DNA from 3 places in the Paenibacillus sp. FSL W8-0186 genome. Region 1 is predicted to be linked to each of the others. Evidence: predicted binding sites of a transcription regulator. Region 1 holds the regulator's gene; each other region holds the start of a gene.

Region 1 (2,199 bases):
GATAGAAACCTTCGGATGCTGATCCATGAATTTTTTGGACGCTTGATCCACGAGAGGTTGAAGTGCAGAAGAGCCAACAGCAAGGATTGAACCGGACAGCTCGGATGCTGGCGTTTCATTTGCCGGAGTTTCGTTAGCAGCGCCTGGAGCTTCTGCTGAATTATTGGACTTTGCCGCGTTATTTGGTCCGCATGCGGCCAACGTGAAAGTCAGTACCAAAGTTAAAATTAACATCAAACTCTTTTTCATTGTTAAGGTTTCCCCCTCATTTGTTTGTATAGTCTGATTATAGAAACCGAATATCAAACCCATGTATGAGTTTTGTAAACTCTGTGTAAAAAATAATAATAAATACCCGCTTCTATCACTTAACGTGAATGAAACGGGTATTTATTATTCCAATTTTCTTAAATTTTTCTGTCGCTCTTCACAATTTGTTAGCATTTGGGGTGCCGCGAACAATTCTACGCACCGTCCACGCCCCTGCGGCTGTGCCGATAACGCCGCAGGCGCTCACGATCGCAACCAGATCATAAGAATGCCAATGAAGCAGAAAGCCTATCCCGCTGCCAAATGTCGTGCCGGCTAGAAACCCAAGCGCCATCCCGGCCTGGCTGTTCCATTTCATAAATCCAAGCCTCCAGCGTATTCAAAGTCTACCTGCGGATTACATCGAATCCGACGGGCCGCTGCTCTTCGAGAGCAGTCCCTTTAACTCCTTCATGAACATATTGATGTCCTTGAATTGGCGATAGACCGAAGCAAACCTTACGTATGCGACCTCATCTACAGGATACAATTGCTCCATAATAAGCTCTCCGATTTCCCGGCTCTCTACTTCCGCGTTAGCGGTATGACGCAGCGATCTTTCCGCTGCCGACACGATCGATTCCAGCTGTTCCACGGACACCGGCCGTTTCTCGCAAGCGCGAATCAAACCCCGGAGCAACTTCTCCCGATTAAATTCCTCTCGGCTGCCGTCCTTCTTGATAACGATCAGCGGCATTTCCTCCACCATCTCAAAGGTAGTGAACCGGCGGCTGCATTTCTCGCACTCCCGCCTGCGGCGGATGGAACGATTCTCGTTTGCCGGTCTGGAGTCCAGCACCTTTGTTCCGGAATAGTCACAATATGGACATTTCAACGTGCTTTTACCCCCTTTTTATTAGGAATTTTGATTTAACTAAGATCTCTGTTGTCGGATGCATCAACGAATGCCAATAAATAACTAAAATATTCGTAATGAAGTCGTCTATTTCAGCACATAATACTTTTACCACAAGGAGGTGAACATATCATGGCTCAAAATAATAATTCTTCGAACGACCTGGTGGTTAGACAAGCTTCCGGCGCTCTGGAGCAAATGAAATATGAAGTAGCTCAGGAGCTTGGCATCTCTTTCCCACAAGACGGATATGCTGGTAACCTGACTTCTTACGAAAACGGTTCGATTGGTGGTTTCATCACCAAACGTCTGGTAACAATTGCCGAGCAGCAGCTGGCAGGTCAATTCCAATAATTTGACCAACCAAGCTCAGGAAGCATTGGCGCAGGCCCCAGCCTGTCCAATGCTTCTCTATCATACGGGAATAGGCCCGGTAATTTACAAATGCTCATAAATGTCAGAGTATTGATCGTAGTAATGAGTAACTCTTTGTACATAATGCCTCGTTTCGCCAAAAGGGATATTTTTGACCGATTCGAGCTTTCCATCCCACCTGCCGCTGCGCAACCAATTCCGGACATTCGTCGGCCCTGCGTTATATGCAGCGATCATGGCGATCTCATTACCGTCGAATTGTTCGTGCAGCGATTTCAAATACCAGGTTCCGATCGCGATATTCGTATCGCTCTCTTCCTTCACCTTATCTAAAGACACGTCCGGCAGCTTCGACTGTTCGATAACCCATTTCGCGGTATCCGGCATGATCTGCATGATGCCAAGCGCGCCCTTCTTGGATTCGGACCCTGTCTTGTAATTGCTCTCCACCCGAATGATCGCTGCCACCATCAAAGGATCGAGATTGTATTTCTGAGCATGAACTTTTATTTCCTCTTTGAAATGAATCGGATAAAATAAGGCTAACCATTTGGAATTAAAAAATAAAATGACAGTAAAACCGAGAAACAACAAAAGCAGCACTCTTTTTTTACGCAGCCATTTCATAGCAAAACCTTGTTCCGCCAAAATTCCGCGAT
Region 2 (2,199 bases), 1.2 Mb from region 1:
ACAACGCCAAGGGACAATGTTTTGATGCGGATTTTCTCGTCGCTGTTGATCTTCTTCGTATCCAGAAACTCATGAATGTCCGCATGGAACAAATTGAGATAGACGACGCCGCTGCCGTCCCGCTGGCCCAGCTGGTTCGCGTAAGAGAACGCATCCTCGAACAGCTTCATCACGGGCAGCACGCCGCTCGCTTTGCCGTCCAGGCCTTTGATTTGCTCGCCGGCTGCGCGGATTTTGCTGAGATTCAGGCTGACGCCGCCGCCGATTTTGCTAAGCTGGAGCGCGGAATTGATTGCAAACCCGATCGCGTTCATCGAGTCATCGACCTCCAGCAGGAAGCAGCTGACCAGTTCCCCGCGGCGCTTCTTGCCCGCATTCAGGAACGTTGGCGTTGCTGGCTGATACTCCTGGGAGATCAGGACATCTGCATATTCCCCGGCTTTCTTGATGTCGCCGTCGCCGAGAAACAGCGCCGTTACGGCGATGCGATCCTCATAACGTTCCAGGAACTTTGAGCCGTCATTCGTTTTCATCGCATAGTTATTATAAAATTTAAATGCGCTCATAAAGGAAGGGAAACGGAACTTGCGCGCATAGAGATCCTCGTACAGCTTCTTCACATCGGCGAATTCGTATTTTGCAAACAGCTCCGCCTCGTAGTAGTCATGCTCGATCAGATAGTCGATTTTCTCCTTTAGGTCGTGGAAGAACACCGTATTCTGATTCACATAATCGACGAAATAGCTGCGGGCTGCCTCCAGATCCTTATGGAACTGGAACTGCCCGTTCTTTTGCACCATGATTTCATTGTTAAGCTGTATCCAATTGGGAATTTGCGTTTGTGAAACGGGTTGAGTTGGCATGAGTGTAGTCAATTTGCTTAACCTCCTGTATAAATCTCTCGACATCCTTCTTGGTGCCGCTAAGCTCGAATTTCATCAATAAAGGGACCGAGTACATCTGTGCAACCTGATCCCCGGCCAGTCCGTAGCGAACGCCCCAGTTCGTATTGCCGCTTGCGGCAACGCCCTGCAGCAGCTCTCCGTTGTCCTCAAGAAATTTCAGGGTCGATTGAGGAACCTGGCCGAAGCCTGTCGTATATGTAATGAGTACAAATGGCCGATCAACGACCAAGCCGTCTCGAATCTGGACATGCTCTACATCCAGCTTGCTGACAAATCGTTTGACGTTACCCGTCTTCGAATCATAAACCACAAGCATTGCTTTTCCCTCCCGTAAAGAAATAGCCCACCCGCAGGAGATGAGCCATCGGCAGCATCATTCAAATTGGAGTAATTCCTAATCCTCCAAGCACCACACTATATATGGTGTGCATAGTCCGACGTTAATACAAAATATAGTGCGTGTTTGTAATATACCTGTTTTCCCAAAATTAATCAAGGGCTATTTCTCCAATAAAAAAAGCTGTGACCTCCCGCTTGTTTCTCCCGGGCAAGCCACAGCTTCTGCGATTCAACCTTTAACTTTTGACAGCAAATAGAGAAAATACGGGGCCCCAATAACGGCCACAACGATGCCTGTTGGAATCTCCGTAGGCTGCATCAGCCAGCGCCCGATCGTATCGGCAACGATGACGAGCAGCGCACCGGTCATAGCCGATGCCGGCAGCAGCAGCTCATGCTTCGGTCCGACAAGCCGCCTCGCCAAATGGGGCGCGATCAGGCCGACGAAGCCGATACCGCCGCTAACCGCAACGGACGAGCCAGCTAGTCCAACCGCTACCGCTAACAGCAGCAGCCGCTCCTTCTCCACCGGTATGCCAAGCCCTGTCGCCGAGTTCTCTCCCAGGTTCAGAATGTTCATCACCCGGGCTTTGTAGAACGCCAACGGAAGCAGCACGACGATCCATGGCAGCAGTGCAAGCACGAATTTCCAATTGGAGCCCCAAATGCTGCCCGCCAGCCACGTCGCCATAAACTGATACTTCTGCGGGTCAAGCTTCAGCGTCAGCACGATCATCGCCGAGCTGATACCAGCCGCTACGCCAATCCCGGTAAGAATGAGCCTTGTCGGCGACACGCCTTCATTCCGCTTATACGACAGCGCGTAGATGAGCGCAGCGGTCAACCCCGCACCGAGAAGCGCAAGCAGCGGAAGCAGAAATATGGAACGAAACGATGTCGTTGGAAAAAAGGAAACATAAAGCATCACCATCAGCCCGGCGCCAGCGTTGATGCC
Region 3 (2,199 bases), 180 kb from region 1:
AGGCAGAGAATCTCTTCAAAGCTCGATACGAGGGAGGCGTTCTCTGCCTCCATGGCGAGGTTAAACAGCTTCCAGTCGTCCCAAGGCCCGCCTTTGTCCAGGCGGCAGTTCAAATCCTCGTACCAGGAGCGGTTGAATTCGATGGGGGGACCGGCCTGCAAGGAAGAATGCAGGGAATTTGGAGGGTGCGGATTCATCATGTAAACCTCCCTTTTCTGTCATCTTCTAAATTTCGTGTAGATGTAGTATGGACGAATAAGTAGAAATTCATAACTTCGAGAGTGGTTGTGTATCTTGGCATTCTGTCGGAAAATGTCACAATCTGGCTCCGGCGGAATTATGATTTTGAAAGAACGGGCTGGCTGAAGTGGTATAAATGTGGCGTCAGGTCTGATTTGAGATAAGGATGATATGTCAGGAAACAGGCAACGCTAAAGCCATGGCAGCTGGCGGGAGGATGCAGGTCTGGCATGGAATGGTTTTCAGTTCTTTTTCAAAGGAAGAAACGAAATATAAAGGGATTCAAAGGAAAGAGGAGATCATGGGGGATAAACGCCATTAATCTGCCTTAATTTTCAGGGAAGCCAAGCTGTAATATCGAGATGTTGTATAGTATAATGGTACTCGCCCACTACATATTGTGATTTATACATATAAAGATCGTTTATGTGATGTGGATGAGGGTAATGAATAAATAAGAAAAAGGTTAGAGAACAGACAGGAATCGGCGGTATTTGTGCAGGTGTGGCATCTGCGCAGCTACCGACATTTTTTTGCGTCCAGCAGAGGAAAGATGCGGTGATAAACACTGCGACAAGAAACGACAATTAGTCTGCGGTGATGTAGAATTAGGGCGCGAATCATCATTTATGAGGAGGGTGTTTTCTTTGAAAACAGAGCAGAAGCAACGTCTGGAGGGACTTAGTGAAAAAATCTTTTTGGATCGGTACGCCTGGAAAAATCCTGATCCGAGCCACGCGAAGGTCGGCGACGTGGTCCTTGTACTGACAAAGGATGATCCGAAGTTCCCTACGAAAGAAGTAGGCGAGGTCGTAGCGCGAGAGGGGCGGACGGTTACGGTGAAGACCCGGTCCGGCGAGCTCGTGCAGTCCGATGTTGAGAAGCTGACGCTGAATATCGAGAAAACACCGGAAGAAATGTGGGATCGCCTGGCTTCTGCCATGGCCTCGGTGGAGGATACGCCAGAGCTGCAGCAGCAATGGGAAGAGAAATTCCGTTACGTGCTCGACGATTGGAAACTAGTGCCGGGCGGACGTATTGCTGCTGGCGCCGGTGCCAGCGATGAGTTGACGCTGTTCAACTGTTACGTGATTCCATCGCCGAAGGACAGCCGCGGCGGCATTATGGAGACGCTGTCCGAAATGACCGAAATTATGGCGCGCGGGGGCGGTGTTGGAATCAACCTGAGTTCGCTGCGTCCGAGAAGGGCTGTCGTCAAAGGCGTAAATGGCTCATCCAGCGGTGCTGTATCCTGGGGCGGGCTGTTCAGTTATACGACAGGTTTAATCGAGCAGGGCGGCAGCCGGCGTGGTGCGCTGATGCTAATGATTAACGACTGGCATCCGGATTTGCTGGACTTCATTACGGTTAAGCAAACGATGGGCCAAGTGACGAACGCGAATCTGTCGGTTTGCGTTAGCAATGACTTCATGAAGGCTGTGAAGGAAGATCTGGATTGGGAGCTTGTCTTCCCGGATACGACTTATGAAGATTACAATGAGGTGTGGGACGGCGACCTGGACAAATGGAAAGCTGCCGGACGGAGAGTGAATCACTTCCGTACGGTGAAGGCGCGGGAGATCTGGCATACGATCATTGAATCGGCCTGGAAATCGGCCGAGCCGGGCGTCGTATTTATGGAATACTACAATCAAATGTCGAACAGCTGGTATTTCAATCCGATCATTTGTACGAATCCGTGCGGGGAGCAAGGGCTGCCTGCTTGGGGAGTGTGCAATCTGTCGGCGATAAATCTGTCCAAATTCTATGATGAGGACAAGCATGACGTCGCATGGGACGATCTGGCGCTGACCACGCGTTATTCGGTGCGGTTCCTGGACAATGTCATCAATAAAACACCTTATCATTTCGAAGAGAACGAGAAGAACCAGAAGAATGAGCGCCGCGTAGGCCTCGGTACGATGGGGTTGGCCGAGCTGATGATTAAGCTGAACGTCC

The links. The regulator NrdR, encoded in region 1, represses ribonucleotide reductase genes. The targets are predictions, from matches to a motif close to AACACNATATATNGTGTT.
Region 2: a site for NrdR is predicted at 1,316-1,333, ahead of nrdI (class Ib ribonucleoside-diphosphate reductase assembly flavoprotein NrdI). Genes of this name have one in related genera too.
Region 3: a site for NrdR is predicted at 628-645, ahead of MKX50_RS09570 (adenosylcobalamin-dependent ribonucleoside-diphosphate reductase). Genes of this name have one in related genera too.

Annotation. Positions count from the first base shown of each region.
Region 1 covers NZ_CP150207.1:1,969,774-1,971,972, reverse strand. The annotation lists gene MKX50_RS08640 (phosphate ABC transporter substrate-binding protein) at 1-249, opposite strand, end outside; gene MKX50_RS08635 (hypothetical protein) at 428-628, opposite strand; gene nrdR (transcriptional regulator NrdR) at 668-1,144, opposite strand; gene MKX50_RS08625 (alpha/beta-type small acid-soluble spore protein) at 1,298-1,519, shown strand; gene MKX50_RS08620 (lytic transglycosylase domain-containing protein) at 1,604-2,167, opposite strand; gene coaE (dephospho-CoA kinase) at 2,164-2,199, opposite strand, start outside.
Region 2 covers NZ_CP150207.1:3,181,656-3,183,854, forward strand. The annotation lists gene nrdE (class 1b ribonucleoside-diphosphate reductase subunit alpha) at 1-863, opposite strand, end outside; gene nrdI (class Ib ribonucleoside-diphosphate reductase assembly flavoprotein NrdI) at 811-1,221, opposite strand; gene MKX50_RS14325 (iron ABC transporter permease) at 1,474-2,199, opposite strand, start outside.
Region 3 covers NZ_CP150207.1:2,150,849-2,153,047, forward strand. The annotation lists gene MKX50_RS09565 (SNF2-related protein) at 1-197, opposite strand, end outside; gene MKX50_RS09570 (adenosylcobalamin-dependent ribonucleoside-diphosphate reductase) at 888-2,199, shown strand, end outside.